Regions from separate parts of the Roseateles cavernae genome, predicted to be linked through region 1. Evidence: predicted binding sites of a transcription regulator. Region 1 holds the regulator's gene; each other region holds the start of a gene.
The links. Region 1 encodes sigma-54, which starts transcription at its own class of promoters, with help from an activator protein. Its sites were predicted from a motif close to TGGCANGNAANCTGCTTT; they were not measured.

Region 1 (5,949 bases):
TGAGCCGAGCTCAAGCGCAGCGTCAGCAGCGGGGTGGATTTGTGCTGGGATTGATCGTCGGGCTCTTGCTGGGGCTGGGCGTCGCGCTCGGCGTGGCGCTCTACATCACCAAGGTGCCGATTCCCTTCATCAACAAGGTGCCGCAACGCACGGCCGACCATGACGCGCAGGAAGCCGAGCGCAACCGCAACTGGGATCCCAATGCCGCGCTGAGCCCCCGTCCGGGCGCCAAGGCGGCCAGCGGCGTGCTGAGCCCCGCCCCGGTGCCGGCGCCGGCTGTCGCGACGCCTGCACCCGCGCCCGCCAGCCCCGCGCCGGTCGCGGCCGCCGCGCCGGCCGCCAGCACCAAGCCCGTCGCGACCGCGCCGGCCACCACTCCAGCCACGGCGCCCGCCAAGGCGGCGAGTGCCGCCGCTGCCGATGCCTATCTCTACTTCGTCCAGGCCGGGGCCTACACGCGCTCCGACGATGCCGAGCAGCAGCGCGCCAAGCTGGCGATGCAGGGCTTCAGCGCCAAGGTCTATGAGCGCGAGCAGTCGGGCCGCGTGGTGTTCCGCGTGCGCATCGGACCGATGGACGGCCGCGACGAGGCCGAGGGCCTGCAGCGCAAGGTCGAGGCCGCCGGCATCGAGGCGAATCTGGTGCGCGTCCAGCGCTGAGCAGTCAACTCGCTTAGGATGCAGGCGTTATCTGTTACTGCTGCCTCGCAAAGGATTTCAGGATGAAGCGTCGTGATTTTTCTGCCCAGCTGGGCTTGTCCGGTCTGGCCCTGGCTGTGCCGGGCCTGAGTCTGGCCCAGGGCGGCCCGCAAGAGGGCAAGCATTACCAGCGCCTGGCGCAGCCGCTGCCGGGCACGCCGGGCAAGATCGAGGTGGTGGAATTCTTCTGGTACGGCTGCCCGCACTGCAATGCCTTCGAGCCGGTGGTGGCCGACTGGGTCAAGCAACTGCCCGCCGACGTCAGCTTCCGCCATGTGCATGTGGCTTTCCGTGCCAATGTGAAGCTGCACCAGCGCCTGTTCTATGCACTCGAAGCGCTGGGCAAGGAAAAAGACGTGCGCGCCCGCGTCTTTGCCGCGATGCACCGCGAGGGCAAGGCCCTTGACAGCGTCAAGGCCATGACCGAGTTCCTGACGCCGCTGGGCATCGAGGCGGACAAGTTCACCCAGGCCTACAACTCCTTCGGCGTGCAAACCAAATGCACCCAGGCCGAGAAGCTCAGCGAGGCCTACCGCATCGACGGCGTGCCGGCCCTGGGCGTCGGCGGCCGCTTCTGGACCTCGCCGGCGCTGGCCTCTGCCGGCCAGCGTGTCAGCGAGATCGAATCGGGCCAGCGCGCGCTGGCCACGGTCGACTTCCTGGTCCAGCGTCTGCGCAGCGGCAAGGCCTGACCCCGCCCGGGCCCCAATCCGGGGCTAGAATGGTCTGCAAGAACTGTGCCGCCATGAACAACAGACCTGCCCCCCTCCGATCGATGCTGCTTGCCCTGGCGCTGGCCGCCGGCGGCTGGGCGGGCTCCGCGCAGGCCGAAAAGGCCGACCGCAACAAGCCGATCAATATCGACTACGACCGCGGCGGGGTCGACTTCGTCAAGCAGCGCACCGAGTTCAGCGGCAATGTCGTGCTCAGCAAGGGCAGCATGGTGATGCGCGCGGCCCGCATGGATGTACGCGAGACCAGCGACGGCTACCAGCAGGCCTATGCCAGCGGCGAGACCGGCAAGCCGGTGACCTTCCGCCAGGCCCGCGATGTGCCGGGCGAGGCAGTCGAGGGCTCGGCCGACCAGGTCGAGTACGACAGCCGCTCCGACACCGTGCGCTTCGTCGGCAATGCCGTGGTGCGGCGCATGCGCGGCGCCACCGTGGCCGACGAGGTGGTCGGCGCGGTGATCCATTACGACAACCGTTCCGAGGTCTTCAGCATCGAGGGCGGCCAGGCCTCGCCCCACCCGGCCGGCCGTGGTCGCATGGTGCTGATGCCGCGCGCGGCGGCTTCCGAGCCGGCCGCTTCCGAGCCGGCCCTGCCGCTGCAGACCAGCCCGGGCTTGCAACAGCCGCGCAAGCCTTCATGACGGCCGCCGCCCCGGAACCCAGCGCCGCCGTCAGCCGCCTGGAGGCCGAGGGCCTGCAGAAAAGCTATGGCGTGCGCAAGGTGGTCAAGAACGTCCATCTCGATGTGCACAGCGGCGAGGTGGTTGGCCTGCTGGGCCCCAACGGCGCCGGCAAGACCACCAGCTTCTACATGATCGTCGGCCTGGTGCGCGCCGATGCCGGCGAGATCCGCATCGACGGCCAGGCCGTGCAGCGCCTGCCCATCCACCAGCGCTCGCGCCTGGGCCTGTCCTATCTGCCGCAGGAAGCCTCGATCTTCCGCAAGCTGACGGTCGAGGAAAACATCCGCGCGGTGCTGGAGTTGCAGCAGGACGAGAACGGCCGCGCCTGGTCGAGCGCCCGCATCAACGAGGCGCTCGAAAAGTTGCTGGACGAGCTGAGCATCGAGAAGCTGCGCGACAGCCCGGCGCCGGCGCTCTCCGGCGGCGAGCGCCGCCGTGTCGAGATCGCCCGTGCGCTGGCCACCCAGCCGCGCTTCATCCTGCTGGACGAACCCTTCGCCGGCGTCGACCCGATCGCGGTGCTGGAGATCCAGCGCATCATCCGCTTCCTGAAGAGCCGCGGCATCGGTGTGCTGATCACCGACCACAATGTGCGCGAGACCCTGGGCATCTGCGATCGCGCCTACATCATCAGCGAGGGCACGGTGCTGGCCGAGGGCACACCGCACGAGATCGTCGACAACGCCGACGTGCGCAAGGTCTATCTGGGCGAACATTTCCGAATGTAAGCCCATGAAGCAAAGCTTACAGGTCCGCCTCAGCCAGCATCTGGCGCTCACCCCCCAGCTGCAGCAATCGATCCGCCTGCTGCAGCTGTCGACGCTGGAGCTGAACCAGGAAGTCGAGCAGATGCTGGCCCAGAATCCGCTGCTCGAAACCGAAGAGGAATCCCCCGACGCACCGGCCGCGGCCGAGCTGCCCGAAATCCGCAAGGCCCAGGACGAGATCGGTGCCGACAGCGGCGCCGGCGAGCCCGAGACCACGCCCGAGATCCAGGCCGAGGACTTCGGCGCCACCGAGCGCGAGGACTGGGAGAACGGCACCGAGCGCGATGACTTCGACGGCATCCGCGAGCTGCCGAGCAACAGCGGCTCCGGCAGCGGCGACGAAGACGGCGAGCGCCCCGAGCAGGACTCGCCGGGCCTGAGCCTGCAGGAGCACCTGAACCAGCAGCTCGCGGGCATGATGCTGAGCCCCGAGGACCGCGCCGCGCTCTATGTGCTGATCGAGTCGCTCAACGAGGACGGCTATCTGGAGGACAGCCTCGAAGAGCTGGTCGAATCCCTCGCCGGCGATTCGGATGCCGAGGCGCGCGACGAGTTGCTGGACCGGCTGCGCTGCGCGCTCAAGTGGTTGCAAAGCCTCGAGCCGCTGGGCGTCGGTGCCCGCGACCTGCCCGAATGCCTGATCCTGCAGCTGCGCGCACGGCCGCGCAGCGAGGCCCAGGTGGTGGCCATCCTGGTGTGCAAGCAGCATCTGGAGCTGCTGGCCAGGCGCGATCTGAAGAAGCTGATGGCGCTGACCGGCGCCGACGAGGCCTTGCTGCGTGAAGCCCAGGCCCTGATCACCAGCCTCGAGCCCAAGCCGGGCCGCCAGTTCGCGCGCGGCCAGGCCCAGGCAGTGATCCCGGACGTGATCGTTCACAAGGTCGGCCGCGAGTTCCGCGTGATGCTGAACCCCGAGGTCGCACCCAAGCTGCGCATCAACGAGCTCTATGCCCAGGCGCTGCGTGCCACCCGCGGCGGCGTCAGCAACTCGCCGCTGGGCGCCCAACTGCAGGAAGCGCGCTGGTTCATCAAGAACATCCAGCAGCGCTTCGACACCATCCTTCGCGTCTCGCAAGCCATCGTCGAGCGGCAGAAGGGTTTCTTCACCCATGGCGAGCTGGCGATGAAGCCGCTGGTGCTCCGAGAAATAGCCGACGAGCTGGGCCTGCACGAGTCGACCATCTCCCGGGTGACGAATGCCAAGTACATGGCGACCCGCTTCGGCACCTTCGAGCTCAAGTACTTCTTCGGCTCCGGCCTGAACACCGAGGCCGGCGGCAATGCCTCCAGCACGGCGGTGCGCGCGCTGATCAAGCAGTTCGTCGCGGCCGAGGACGCGGCCAAGCCGCTGTCCGACAGCGCGCTGTCGAACATGCTCGAAGAGCAAGGCATCCAGGTCGCCCGCCGCACCGTCGCCAAGTACCGCGAAGCCCTGAAGATCGCGCCGGCGAATCTGCGCAAGGCCATGTGAGGCGACACAGGCGCTGCGCCTGTTGATACATATCAAGAGCGCCAAGAGGGTCAGCGGCTATCGTGCCGTTCCTGCCCTCCAGCTCATGCACAACGCCCATCTCAGCCCCCATCGCCCGGAGAGACATTTCCTGCGCCAATGGCTGGCCCTGCTCGCCGCCGCCAGCCTGGCCTGGATCGCGGCAGCCTGGTGGCTGCAGGCCGAGCGCAGCGCCCTGCACCGGCATGAGGGCGAGAAGCTGCAGGTGCTGGTGCAGACGCTGGACGGCATCGTCTCGCAGCAGATGCTGGCGATCAAGGCGGCGCTGGACACCGTGGCCGTGCAGCGCCGGGGCTGGCGCGCCGAGCGGCTGCCGCAGGACAGCGCCGCGCTGCTGCAGACCCTGGCACGCGCCATGCCCGGCGTGCGCGTGCTGATGCTGGTCGATGCCCAGGGCCGGGTGCGAGCCAGCTCGGTGCCGCAGCTGCTGGGCCTGGATGTGCGCTCGCGCGACTACTTCAGCGTGCCGCAACAGCGGCCCGACCCCGGGCTGCTCTATGTCTCGCCGCCGTTTCGCAGCGTCATGGGCGTGCACACGCTGACCCTGGCGCGGGCCCTGTTCGATGCCCAGGGCCGCTTCGAGGGCGTGGTCACCGCCAGCCTGGACCCGGACTACTTCCGCCTGGTGCTGGAGACCGCCCAGCCCTCGCCCGACACCTGGAGCGCGCTGGCCCATACCGGCGGCCTGCTGTTCAGCATGACACCGCCCGATGAGCGCTGGATCGGCCGCAATCTGCTGGCCATGCCGGACTCCATCCTGGCCCGCCATCTGGCCAGCGGCCAGAACGCCAGCCTGCACCGCATGCGCGCCCAGATCAGCCAGGACGAGCGCCTGGCCGCCGCCCGCCATGTCAGCCCGGCCGGCTTGCGCACCGATGCCGGCCTGCTGGTGGCCGTCGGGCGGGCTCTGCAAGGCATCGAGGCGCCCTGGCGGCGCCAGCTCCATGCGGTGCTGCTGATCGGCGGCCTGCTGTCGCTGGGCATGGCGGCGGCGCTGCTGCTGTGGCAGCGCCGCCAGCGCCTGATCTTCGCGACGGCTCAGCAGGCCGCCTTCAAGCTGCAGGAGCAGGCCCAGCACACCCAGGCCATCCTCGACCATATGGTGGACGCGGTGATCACGATAGACAGCGCCGGGCAGATCGCCTCCTTCAACCCGGCGGCGGAGCGCATCTTCGGCTATCCGGCGGCGGAGGCCATTGGCCGCAATATCAGCCTGCTGATGCCCGCGCCCGACAGCGGCCGGCACGACGACTATCTGCAGCGCTATCTGGCCGGCGGTCCGGCGCGCGTGATCGGCCAGGGCCGCGATGTCGATGGCCGCCGCAAGAGCGGCGAGGTGTTCCCGATGAGCCTGGCCGTCTCGCGCATCGAGCGTCGCGGCCAGACCCTGTTCATCGGCCTGGCCCGCGACATCTCCGAGCGCAGGCGCGCCGAGGCCGCGATCGAACGGCTGGCCTTCTACGACCCGCTGACCGCCCTGCCGAATCGCCGCCTGCTGCTGGACCGGCTGGCGCAGAGCCTGGCCGCCAGCCAGCGCAGCGGCCGGCATGGCGCAGTGCT
Region 2 (5,949 bases), 770 kb from region 1:
GGAGCTGGAGCGGCTGAACCGCATGATAGACAGCATGCTGTTCCTGGCCCGCGCCGAGCACAGCGCGGTGGCGCTGCAGCGCCAGGCGCTGGACCCGGCCGAGGAGCTGGCGCGCCAGGCCGACTACTTCCAGGACCTGGCCGAGGAGCGCGGGCTGCGCCTGGCCACGGCCGTCGTCGGTAGCGGGCCGCTGCAGGCCGACACCATGCTGCTGCGCCGCGCGCTGGCGAATCTGCTGGCCAATGCCGTGCAGCATGCGAAGCCCGGCAGCGAGGTCCGGCTGGGCGCACGGCGGCGGACCGGTGCCTGGGAGCTCAGCGTCGACAACAGCGGCGAGCCGCTGCCGGCCGAGCTGCTGGACCGGCTGTTCGAGCGCTTCTACCGCGCCGATCCGGCGCGCGCCGACTCGGCCCGCTCCAGCGGCCTGGGCCTGGCCATCGTGCGTTCCATCATGACGCTGCACGGTGGCAGTGCGACGGTGGTCCAGCCGGCCGCCGGCGACATCAGCTTCCGGCTGCGCTTCCCCGATGCAGTTCCTCCTGCAGCCAGTCCCGCAGCGCCAGCAGCGGGGGCCAGGTCTTGAGGGCCGGCGGATAGGCCAGGTGGTAGGGCTTGGCATGCACATAGTGGATGGCCAGCGGCGAGAGCCGCACCAGCTTGCCCTCGCGCAGCGCGTCCATCGCCAGGATCTCGCGCGAGATCGCCAGCCCGAGGTCCTGCTCGGCCGCCTGCAGCATCAGGCCGGCATCGTTGAACAGCGCCACCGGCGTGACCGTGCGCTGCACGCCGGCGGCCGTGAACCATTGCTCCCAGGGCTCGGCCTGGCCCAGCAGCGGCTCCTCGCCGAGCGCACCGGCGTCCGCCGCGCTGCGCCGCCGGCCCAGGCCCAGGCGCTTGGCCGCAGCCGGTGAGCCGACCACGACCAAGGGCACCTCGGTGCCGATCAGTTCCTCGGCCTCCAGCCCCGGCCAGGGGCCGCGGCCCTGGCGGATGCCGGCATGGAAACCCTCGCGGCCCAGATCGCTGAGCTGGGCCGTCGCGCTGATCTCCAGTGCCAGGTTCGGATGGCGCGCGCGCCAGCGCTGCATGCGCGGCAGCAGCCAGCGCTGCGCGAACGAGGGCAGCACCGACAGCCGCAGGCTCTGCGCCTGCAGCCCGGCCGCCGCCGCCGCCGCACTGACGCCACGATCCAGCTCGGCCAGGGCCTTGTTGACGCTGGCCAGCAAGGCCTCGCCGGCGTTGTTGAGCAGCAGGCGGCGGCCGCGCCGCTCGAACAGCGCATGGCCCAGCTGCGTCTCCAGCGCGCGCAGCTGGTGGCTCAGCGCACTGTGTGTCAGATGCAGGGTCTCGGCCGCCGCGCGCAGATTCTGGGTCTGGGCGATGACGCGGAAGGTCGGCAGGGTATTGAGCGGCAGGCGCGCCATGGCGGGCTCTCTGCTGGTTAGATATTTCGACCATATCAGAGAAAAACAATCAATTCCATTGCCCAATGCGGCGACCTATCCTGAGCTCACTCGATAGGAGATCCGCCATGCTTCACCCTGCCATCAGCGCTTGCCCCGACTCGCCCGCCCGGTCCGCCCCCGCAGCCACCCCCGGCGTTCAGCGCCGCTGGGGGCAAGGGCTGTGGGCGCTGTTTTTCGGTACCGCCGCCCGGCCCAGCGAGCCCGAGCGGCTCGATGACCTGGATGCCCGCAGCTTGCGCGATATCGGCTGGTGGTGCGTCGGACGGCGGCGCGTCTCACACGAAAACCTGGCCAGCCACCGCATCGATTTTTTTCTCTGATCGGCGCCCCCGGATTGCGGGGGCGACGCTTGCCAGCGCCATCGCTTTGGGCACTAATGCACGAAGTCGTCAACTGCATAGCGCGAAGCAACAATGGCTTACAGACGCCGGTGTTGCCCCGTCCCTAAGCTGGGCGCCGGTCTGGATTGAATACCCCGGGCCGGCAGTAACAGGGAGTTTGCGAGAGCGATGATGCGGGCCATGGAGTCCGCGCAGGTATCTCGTTCTGTACGGAGCAGCCACCATGGCGCTTACAGCAATTGCATTGGCCGCCAGTCTGGCCAGCAGCGGGACTTGTTCCTGGGACCCCGCTTCCCAGCAGGCTTTCGATGGCGATGTGGCCAGCGTGGTTGATCGCTTCCAGGATCTCTCGCCCGAGCTCCGCGCCAAGCTGCGTCAACGCATGGACCGGCAGCGCTTCGACGAGCTGGTCTGGATCCGGCGCGACGGCGTGTTCGGCGCCCAGAGCTATGGCCAGGAGCTGCAGGGCTTGCAGATGTCCGGCAACTCGGTCTGCGCCCAGCCCGATCGCTCGCAGTGGAGCGCGGCGACGGCGGAGCCGGCGCTGAGCTTTTGCGAGGCACGCCACTGCCTGCTGGTCACGCTCAATGGCCGCCATGTGCTGCGCGTGGCACGGACCGGGCTCTCGACCGAAGCGACCCTGGCCGGTCTGGACCCGCAGCAGGTGCTCAACGAACAGCCGCCGGCCGCCGGCGTGCCGCAGCATGCGCCCGGCCGCCTGATCGTCGGCGCGCGGGCCGGGCTGGCCGAGGGCGAGCTCGGCAAGATCAGCGGCCTGCATGGCGGCAAGGCGCGGCGCCTGGGGCGCAGCGATCTCTATGTCGTCGAACTGCCCGGCAATGCGTCCGAGAAGGCCGTGCAGGCCCTGCTCAGCAAGCATCCGCAGCTGCGCTTTGCCGAGCTGGACCAGCGCGTCGCGCCGGCCTTCGCCGTCAACGATCCCTATGCCGGCAGCCAGTGGCATCTTGGCAAGATCGGGGTGCCCCAGGCCTGGGACAGCAGCCAGGGGGCGGGCATCACGATTGCGGTGCTGGACTCCGGCATCGACGCCGCCCACCCTGACCTGGCCGCGCGCCTGGTGGCCGGCTGGAATGTGATCGACGGCAATTCGAACACCGCCGATGTCCATGGCCACGGCACGGCCGTCGCCGGCGCGGCGGCGGCGACGCTGAACAATGGCACCGGCGTTGCGGCCGTGGCCGGCCTGGCCCGGCTGATGCCGGTGCGCATCGCCGACGCCAATGCCTATGCCTACTGGAGCACGGTGGCTCAGGGTCTGATCTGGGCCGCCGACAACGGGGCGCGGGTGGCCAATATCAGCTATGGCGGCGTGACCGGCAGTTCCTCGGTGCGCAGCGCCGCCCAGTACATGAAGAGCAAGGGCGGCCTGGTGGTGGTGTCGGCCGGCAATACCGGCATCGAGGAAACCACCGGGGCGAGCTCCACCATGATCACGGTCTCGGCCACCGATGCCAACGACCAGCGCAGCAGCTGGTCCAGCTACGGCAGCTACGTGACCCTGGCCGCGCCCGGCCAGGACATCTGGACCACCACCCGCGGCGGTGGCTATCAGGCCTGGTGGGGCACCTCGCTGTCCAGCCCGGTGGTGGCCGGCGTGGTCGGGCTGATGATGGCGGCCAAGCCCTCGCTGGCCAGCGACCAGATTGAAAGCCTGCTCTACTCGACCGCGCTGGATCTGGGCACGGCCGGCCGCGACAAGCTCTACGGCCATGGCAGGGTCAATGCGGCGGCGGCGGTCCAGGCCAGCCTGGCGGCGCAGGCCCCGGATACCCAGGCTCCCACCGTTGCGATGGCCAGCCCGCAGGGCGGCAGCACGGTCAGCGGCCTGGTGGCGGTGGATGTCAATGCCAGCGACAACATCGGCGTCGTGCGGGTCGAGCTGCGCGCCAACGGCAGCCTGGTGGCCAGCGACACCAGCGCGCCCTATGCCTTCAGCTGGGATTCCAGCAAGGTGGCCAACGGTTCGGCAAGCCTGAGCGCCCAGGCCTTCGATGCGGCCGGCAACAGCGCTGCCTCGGCGGCGCTGACCGTCATGGTGTCGAACGCGCCGGCCGTGGCGGTGGTCGACAGCACGCCACCGGTGCTGACCATCAGCAACCCTGCCAACGGCGCCAAGGTGTCAGGCACGGTCGGTATCACGGTGCAGGCCTCCGATGACTCCGGTGCGGCCGGCATCACGCAGACCTTGGCCATCAACGGCCAGGTGGTGGCCACGGTCAAGGGTGGCGCGCTCAGCTACAGCTGGAACACCCGCAAGCTCAGGGCCGGCGCCCACAGCATCAGCGCCACTGCCAAGGACGCAGCCGGCAATACCCGCAGCGTCAGCATCCAGGTCAGCCTCTGAGGGGCACAGGGCGGGCCGGCTGAAAGCCTGCCGGCTCAGGAGTCAAAAAAACCCGCCGAAAGGCGGGTTTTTTGCATTGGCGGGTAGGGATGCTCAGTCGGGCTTGCGACGACGGCTGGCGGCCGCACCCAGCAGTGCCAGACCGGCCAAGGCCAGGCTGCCCGGCTCCGGCACGGTGGAGCCGCCACCACCGCTGCCACCACCGCCGCCGTCATCACCCTCGCGACCCCAGATCGACACATGGGAGATGGCGCCACCGTTGGGCCAGAAGCCGTCGAGGAAGATGTCCTCAATGCCGTCCCAGGCGCTGAGATCGTAGAAATAGTAGGAGGGCTCGTGCTTGCCGTCCTTGATCGCCAGATAGCAGTCCGGGCAAGCGATGCTGGCGCCGCTGAGATATTCGATCAAGGCATCGGCCGGGTCTGCAGCCGAGTTGGAGAAAGTGGTTGTGTAGCTGCTCGCAAACGTGCCGGAGTCCGAACCCAAGCCGGATCCGCCGGAGACATCCGATTTGTAGAGCAGCGACAGGGCGCCATCGGCGGCGCTCAGGCCCAGCGCCGTGTAGACGCATTCCGGCTCGCAATTCTTGGGTGGATCCACCATGACGCCGATCATGCCGACCGAGCTGGGCGTCAAGGTCAGGGTGGCCTGGGCGGGCATGCTGGCCGCTGCCAGCGCAAGACCCAGCGTGGCCAGCGCAAAGCGCGGACCTCTGAGGGCTTTGGAAAGGACCTGGGACTTCATGGCTGTTCTCCTTGGCTGGCTTTGTGCTGACTGGTGACCCAAGGTAAGCAAACTTGATGCCATTTCTCTAAGTCATTGTTTTGTAATCACTTTGTAACTTGCTCGGGCGACGCGTGTCGGAATTTGTAAAGTCAATCGACAAATATGGGAGCGGGCGACGGGCCTGCCGGACGTCAGCACGCGGATCGCTCGTCCATCATGGCCATTGGTTTTCTGGCCAACTGGGGCAAACCCCTGTCTGTACTTTGTATCCAAAGTCCAATACGCGAGCGAAGCGCCGGCCGACTCGCGTCAGAATGGCGGCTGTTGTAAGCAGAGCCAGCGGTGCGGTCGATGAATCTTGTGAGCGGTGGGGATGCCCCGGAAGCGTTTGAATGGCAGAGCCGCGTGCGCTTGGTCGACGAGGTTGCGCGGGTGCTGCGCCAGCGCATCTATACCGGCTTCTACCCGCCCGGCGAGCTGCTGCGCCAGGTGCAGCTGTCGGAAGACCTGAAGGTCAGCCGCACGCCGCTGCGCGAGGCGCTGCGCATGCTGCAGAGCGAGGGCCTGGTGGAGGCCGACGGGGTGCGCGGCGTCAGCGTCGCGCGGGCCGACCGGCGCCGGCTGCTGGATGCCTACACGATGCGCGAGATGCTGGATGGCCTGGCCGCGCGCCAGGCCGCCGAGCGCGGTGCCGAGCGCGCGCACGCGCTGCTCGATCCGATGATCGCGGCCCAGCGCCGCACTTTGGAGCCCTGGTCGCCGGCCGACTACACCCGCTTCAATGTGGACTTCCACTCGGCCATCATCGCGCTGGCCGACAACGAATTTCTCAATGCCCAGCTGGCCCTGGTGCGCAAGACCTCCCAGGTGTTTGCGCCGGCCGTGCTGATCAGCCATGAGCGCGCCGGCCCGGCCATCGAGGAGCATGAGCGCATCGTCGCGGCGATTGCCTCAGGCGATGGCGACGCCGCCGAGCGCCTGGGTCGCGCCCATATCCACGAGACGATTCTGTGCCTGAAGCGCGAGCTGCAGGGCGAGCTGCAGACCGGGC
Region 3 (5,949 bases), on a different contig from region 1:
CGGAGCGGAACGCCAGTTCCTCGGGGGTGAAGTTCAGGTCCATGCTGTCTCCTCGAATACTTGCTGCTTTTTAGCACGAGCGTTCGATTTACAGCTGTCTCGGCAGGGACAAATCCTCGCTGGGCGACCCAAAACGAACAAAGCGCCTGCAAGAGGCGCTTTGTGCTTGGGTGATTGACTCAGGCTCGTGAGGAGCGCCGTGACACACGCAGGGCCAGCAAGGCCGCTGCTGCCAATGCCAGGGAGGCTGGCTCCGGAATGCCGGTCGACGGCTCCTGCTTGCCAGCGCCAGCAAAGGAGAACAGCTTGAAGTAATCCTTGTTGCCGTCGCCGGCCACTCCGCCCAGATTCGAATTGAAGGCACTGATCAGCCACCAGCTGGAACTCTTGTTCTTGCTGGCGTCAGCATTGTTGTTGAAGGTCGCGCTGGGACTGTTGGTGTTGGTCGATGCGGCCAGATCAAAAACATTGGCCACCAATTCCCAGCCTTGGCCGTTGCCGTCAAGAATGTCGGCCTTGATATCGGCCGTGGTCTTGCCCTGGACGTTCGGGGCATCGGCACCGACGTACCGCAGGATGGTGATGTCGGCGTCGTTGTAGCGCCAGCCGATGTTCAGCGCATTCAGGGCGACTGCGGAATCGAACTTGATCAGCAGAGAGTCGGTGTGGGTGTTGTTGTCCACCGAGTGCTGACCGCCAGTGCTGGTTTCGTTGTAGTCATTGACGATGCCGAACTCGACGCCGTCATACCTGCGCACCGAAGCCTTGTCGTAGCTTGAGCTGCTCGCGCCGCTGAATCCGGTGGTCGACCAGCCAGTCAGGGTTGCGTTGTTGACAACAGCGCCCGAGGTGGCACCGCAGCCATAGGCATTGCCGATATTGCTGACATTGCCGTTGGGGCCTGCCACCGTGCTCCCGCTCGCCGTCTGCGTGCAGGTGCTGGCTTTCCACGTCCAGGAGTCCGCTGCAAATGCCGGTGCGGCAAAGCCGGCGCCAAGCAAGGCGAGCAAGGCCAGGCATTTCAGAGGTTTTTTTGCCGTCATAGATGTCTCCGGAACGCAATCAGCTTGAAAAAGAATCATGACTGACGCAGAGCAAAAAACAGGCCAAGCACACGATTCTGAGGTTTGACAGGCACTTAGCGTCGATGCCTGGGTTTCCCATGGCAGGAATGTAAGCTTTTTTGACAGCCAAGTGCCCCCTCATTTGAGGGTTTGGAGCAGCGGCAGGGCTGCGGCGCGGATGTCGGCCGCGAGTGAGCCCTTGAGCGCCATCTGGAGCTCCTCACGGGCTTCTGCCTTTCGACCCAGCGCGGCAAGCACCACGCCCAGGTGGTAGCGGATCTCGGGGTTGTCCGGCTCGCGCAGACGGGCATCCCGCAGCAGCTGAAGCGCCCGCTCGTTTTGTCCGAGGCGGTGATAAGCCCAACCGGCCGTGTCAATGACCAGCGGATTGCGCGGTGCTTGCTGCAGCGCCGCTTCGGCGGTCTTGACCGCTGCCGCGGGCTGATCCAGGCGCAGCTGGACATTGGCCAGGTTGTTCAAGACTTCTGCGTCTTCGGGCTTCAATTTCAAGGCCGCCTCATAAGACCGTTGCGCCGCAGCAAAGTCGCCGGTGCGCGCCTGGGCATCGCCCAGCGCCTTGCGCACGACCAGGTCCCCGGGCTTGCCTTTCAGCCATTGCTCGGCAAGCTGGATCGCGGGTTTGCCGCCATCTTGTGCCGCGAGCACACGGAACAGCCGCAGCAGATGGGTGCTGTTGGGCTGGAGCTCCAGGGCGCGACGCAAGGATTCCTGTGCCGGGCCGGGCTGCTCGCGGGCCATATGAATGTCGGCCATCAGGTTGTGACCGATCGCCGCACGGGGCTGCAGTTGCAGGACCTGGCGGGCGCTCTTCTCGGCCTTGACGAGATCTCCCCGCAGCAATTCGGCGCTGGAGTTCATGGCCAGCGCCCGCGTCGACTGAGGCTCGGTGGACAGCACCTTCTCCAGCGTGTAGACGGCAGCATTGGGGTCGTTGGCCGTCATTTGCAGCTCGGCCACGCTCAAGAGCAGGCCGCTATCGAAGCCAGCCTTACGCGCGGCCGTCGTCAGGGTGCTGCGCATGCCGGGAATATCGCCGCCCAGGAACTGAGCCTGGGCGTAGGCGTTCAGGGCCTTGACGTCGTCAGGCGTGCGACCCAGCAGGCGCTTGGCGGCCGCCAAGGCGGCTGCGGCATCACCGGCCCGCAGATGCCAGGCGACCAGTGCGTGCTGGGCCTTCAAGGCGCCGGGGCCATTGCCTTCGACCGACCGCTCCAGCCAGCGCAAGGCGTCTTCGGGCTGGCGCCTCAGTTCCGATAGGGTTGCCATTTCGAAGAGCACATCGGCATTGCGCTCATCGGCCTTCAGCAAGGTCTTGAGTTGTGCGTCAGCCTCGGTCAGCTTGCCCGAGGCCAGCTCCACCCGTGCCAGCCCCAATCTCGGCTCCAGCAGCTCCGCGTCCAAGCTCAGGGCCTTCTGATAGGCGGTGCGTGCGCCGGCAAAGTCACCGGCGCGCTGCTTGGCGATGCCAGACAGCGTCCAGACGCTGGGGCTCTTCGGGTGGTGCTTGACCAATTGGTCGGCGATCTGACCTGCCTTCTTGAATTGTCTGCTGCCCAGATGGCGACTGACCAGTGCCATGCCGGCTTGCAACTGGCGTGGATCCTTCTTCAGTGCGGCTTCGAGTTCGGCAAGGCCGCTGGCCGTCTGGCCGCTCTGCAGCAGTCCCAGGCCCAGCACGGTCCTGAACTCGGCCGAATCGTTGCCACGCAAGGCGTCCTGCATCATCGAGGTCGCCTTGGCATGGCGCCCTTGTGAAACCAGCACCGAGGCATACATGGCCAGGGCCTGACTGTCGGCAGGCTGGGCACGCAGATAAGGTTCCAGCACCTCGGCAGCACGCTCGGGCTTGTTCTCGTCGATGTAGATCTGCGCCAGCAGCTTGACCAGCGGGCTAGGCCCCATCGCCCGGTGTGCAGCCTCCAGATAGGGCAGGGCCTTCAGATACTCGTTGAGCGCGAAGTGCGCCAGCCCATTGAGCATCAGGATCTGCGGGCGGTAGCGGATGAATTCAATCGGCACCGGGTCGAGCAGCGATGTGACACTGTTGAGGGCAGCGTTGGATGCGGCGATATCGCCGCTGCTGCGTGCCAGCAGGGCCTTCAGGTAGACGCCGCGCGGATCCTCGGGTGCGAGCTCCAGCAGCTTGCCCAGATCGATGGCCGCCTCTTTGCGACGGCCCTGGTCGATCTGCACGCCGACCCGTGCCAGGCGGGCCTCGATGTGCGCGGCGTCGACCCGCAGCGCCTGGTCGTAAGCGGCGGTGGCCGCCGCGATATCTCCGCGAGCGTGGAAAACCGTGCCTTTCTGATAGTGCGCCTCGGCCGAATTGGGCCCCAGGCGCACGGCGCCCTCGGCCACTTTCAGGGCTTCATCGAGTTGCCGCGCCCGCACGCGCAGCGGCACCTCCAGCAACCAGACCTCGAGATTGTTCCGGTCGATGCCGCGCGCCTCTTCCAGCACCATGAAAGCGGCGCGGATATCACCCCGGTCGGCATGGGCCGAGGCGTATTGCAGGAGCATTCTCTGCCGCAGCGCCGGAGGCAGGCCGTCAGGCTTGAGTTCGGTTCGCTCCAGCACCTGGCCGGGCTTGCCTTGGGCCGCCAGCGATTGAGCCAGTGCCAGGGCGATTTCGCTGCGATCCACACCCAGGCGCAAGGCCTCGCCAAAGGCGATCTCGGCGCCGGCCGCATCACCGTTGGCCAGCAGTGCGCGTCCCAGCAGCACCTGCACCGGCAACAGATTCTTGTCCTGCTGCAAGGCATTCTTCAGCTGGATGATGGCGCCGGCCATGTCCTTGCGCTGGTAGCGGCTCAGGGCATCTTCGTAGAAGGTGGCCGCCTTGCCCGAGTTGGCCAGGCAGGCCTGGGAAGCCAGGCTCAGACCGGCAAGCAGCAGACCGGCAAGGCGGCGCTGCGGCCATCGCTGACTGGAGCGGGACCGGGTCTGGCTGGCACAAGGCATGGGGGCAATCGTTGGCTGACGCATCGTGGTAATCATACGTTCCGCCAATGCCTCGCCCGCCTGACCCCACCCGCAGGCGAGGGGGCGCTCAGTAACGCAACTCCAGCGTCATGACATCGTTGTCCCTGCGCATCTGAAAGCGCGTCAGAAAGCTGTTGCCCAGCAGCACATGGCTCATCTGGCCGGGCAGGATGATGGCGTCGACATTGCGAACCTCGACCTCGCCGACCCGCACCGACGCGAGCTGCAGCAGGTGGGCCGGCACCGTGCCATTGGCGGTCTGTGCCATCACGCGGCGGCCTTCGCGGAACTTCAGGCCCATGCGCTCGGCCTCGCTCTGGGCGATCGCGACATTGGTGGCGCCGGTATCGACCAGAAACTGCGTGGCCTGGCCGTTGATGCTGCCCTGGGCGACGAAATGCCCACCGGGCCCCGAGGCCAGCACGATCTGCCGGCCCGCGCCCGTGCCGGCCTTGCCGTCACCGATGCGACCGGGGGAGGCGCCCAGCACCAGGATCTGGCGCCGGCCGCCGAACTCGACGGTGGCGCGACCATCCTCCAGCGCCAGCAGTTTGACGCCGCGCACGCTCTGGCCCAGCGCCACGGTGCGCGCCTCGCCGTCGATCAGCAGCAGGGCCGATTGGGCGCCCAGGCTGCCGTTGAAGCTGACGCTCTGGCCCCAGGCCGCGCCGACCATCAGCACCAGGGCGAACAGGGCGGCGGCGCGGGGCGACGGCACGAGTTCAGTCCCGGAAGTTGTTGTAGGACAGCGGCGTGTCGGCCATGTCCTTCTTCAGCATCGCGATCGCGACCTGCAGATCGTCGCGGTTCTTGCCGGTGATGCGCACGGTGTCGCCCTGGATCGAGGCCTGCACCTTCAGCGCACTCTTCTTGACGGCGGCCACGATCTTCTTGGCCAGCTCGGACTCGATGCCGTCCTTGATCTTGTAGACCTGCTTGACCTTGTCGCCGCCGAGCTTCTCGATCTTCTCGGCCTTGTCGAGGAAGCTGATGACCACATCCTGCTTGGTCAGCTTGGCGTAGAGCACGGCCTCGATCTGTTCGAGCTGGAACTCGCTGTGGCCGAAGGTCTGGATTTCCTTGTCCTTGTCCTTCAGTTCGATGCGGGCGCCGGTGCCCTTGAAGTCGAAGCGTGTCGCGATCTCCTTGGCGCTGTTGTCGACGCCATTCTTGATCTTGACCATATCGGGTTCGAGGACGGTATCAAAGCTGGGCATGTTTATTTGTCTGCTGTTGGGGTGAGGGGCCGGGTTCGGCCTCTCGATCGGTGAAAATTCTGCCATGCAGGAACAAGCTGTAAATCCCCCTAACGGGCCGACCGCACCGGCATGGCTGCTGGAGCGTGACGTCAATCTGAAGCCCTATAACAGCTTCGGCCTGCCGGCTGTGGCCCGCCAACTGGTGCGCATCCGCTCGGAAGCCGATGTGCGCCGCGTGGTGGACCACCCCAGCCTGGGCCGCTCGCCCAAGTTCGTGCTGGGCGGCGGCAGCAATATGGTGCTGACGCGCGATATCGAGGCCGTGGTGCTGAAGATCGAGATTCCTGGTTTGCGCCTGCTGGAAGAACGGGATGATGCCTGGATTATCGAGGCTGGCGCCGGCGTGCCCTGGCATGAGCTGGTGCGCTGGTCGATCGAGCAGGGTTATCCGGGGCTGGAGAACCTGGCCCTGATCCCCGGCACGGTCGGCGCCGCGCCGGTCCAGAACATCGGCGCCTACGGCATCGAGCTGAAGGATCGCTTCGACAGCCTGGATGCGGTGGACCTGGTGACCGGCCGGGCCGTGCATCTGCCGGCCTCGGTCTGCCGCTTCGGCTACCGCGACAGCGTGTTCAAGCAAACCGGCTTTGGCGGCCTGGCCGGCAAAAGCGTCATCACCAAGG

Region 2: a site for sigma-54 is predicted at 4,961-4,978, ahead of ABGI63_RS01910 (PEP-CTERM sorting domain-containing protein). Genes of this name have one in related genera too.
Region 3: a site for sigma-54 is predicted at 1,092-1,109, ahead of xdp1 (exosortase-dependent surface protein XDP1). Genes of this name have one in related genera too.

What each region holds. Positions count from the first base shown of each region.
Region 1 covers NZ_JBDPLH010000001.1:1,160,110-1,166,058, reverse strand. Annotated here, with positions in the region: gene ABGI63_RS05540 (SPOR domain-containing protein) at 1-659, shown strand, start outside; gene argS (arginine--tRNA ligase) at 1-3, shown strand, start outside; gene ABGI63_RS05535 (thiol:disulfide interchange protein DsbA/DsbL) at 722-1,390, shown strand; gene lptA (lipopolysaccharide transport periplasmic protein LptA) at 1,474-2,070, shown strand; gene lptB (LPS export ABC transporter ATP-binding protein) at 2,067-2,840, shown strand; gene ABGI63_RS05520 (RNA polymerase factor sigma-54) at 2,845-4,350, shown strand; gene ABGI63_RS05515 (bifunctional diguanylate cyclase/phosphodiesterase) at 4,436-5,949, shown strand, end outside.
Region 2 covers NZ_JBDPLH010000001.1:391,090-397,038, reverse strand. Annotated here, with positions in the region: gene ABGI63_RS01930 (heavy metal sensor histidine kinase) at 1-583, shown strand, start outside; gene ABGI63_RS01925 (LysR substrate-binding domain-containing protein) at 504-1,424, opposite strand; gene ABGI63_RS01920 (hypothetical protein) at 1,532-1,786, shown strand; gene ABGI63_RS01915 (MHFG family PEP-CTERM protein) at 2,031-4,172, shown strand; gene ABGI63_RS01910 (PEP-CTERM sorting domain-containing protein) at 4,266-4,916, opposite strand; gene ABGI63_RS01905 (GntR family transcriptional regulator) at 5,250-5,949, shown strand, end outside.
Region 3 covers NZ_JBDPLH010000004.1:215,512-221,460, forward strand. Annotated here, with positions in the region: gene ABGI63_RS14435 (acyl-CoA dehydrogenase family protein) at 1-43, opposite strand, end outside; gene xdp1 (exosortase-dependent surface protein XDP1) at 180-1,043, opposite strand; gene prsT (XrtA/PEP-CTERM system TPR-repeat protein PrsT) at 1,203-4,046, opposite strand; gene ABGI63_RS14450 (retropepsin-like aspartic protease family protein) at 4,135-4,785, opposite strand; gene ABGI63_RS14455 (YajQ family cyclic di-GMP-binding protein) at 4,790-5,284, opposite strand; gene murB (UDP-N-acetylmuramate dehydrogenase) at 5,349-5,949, shown strand, end outside.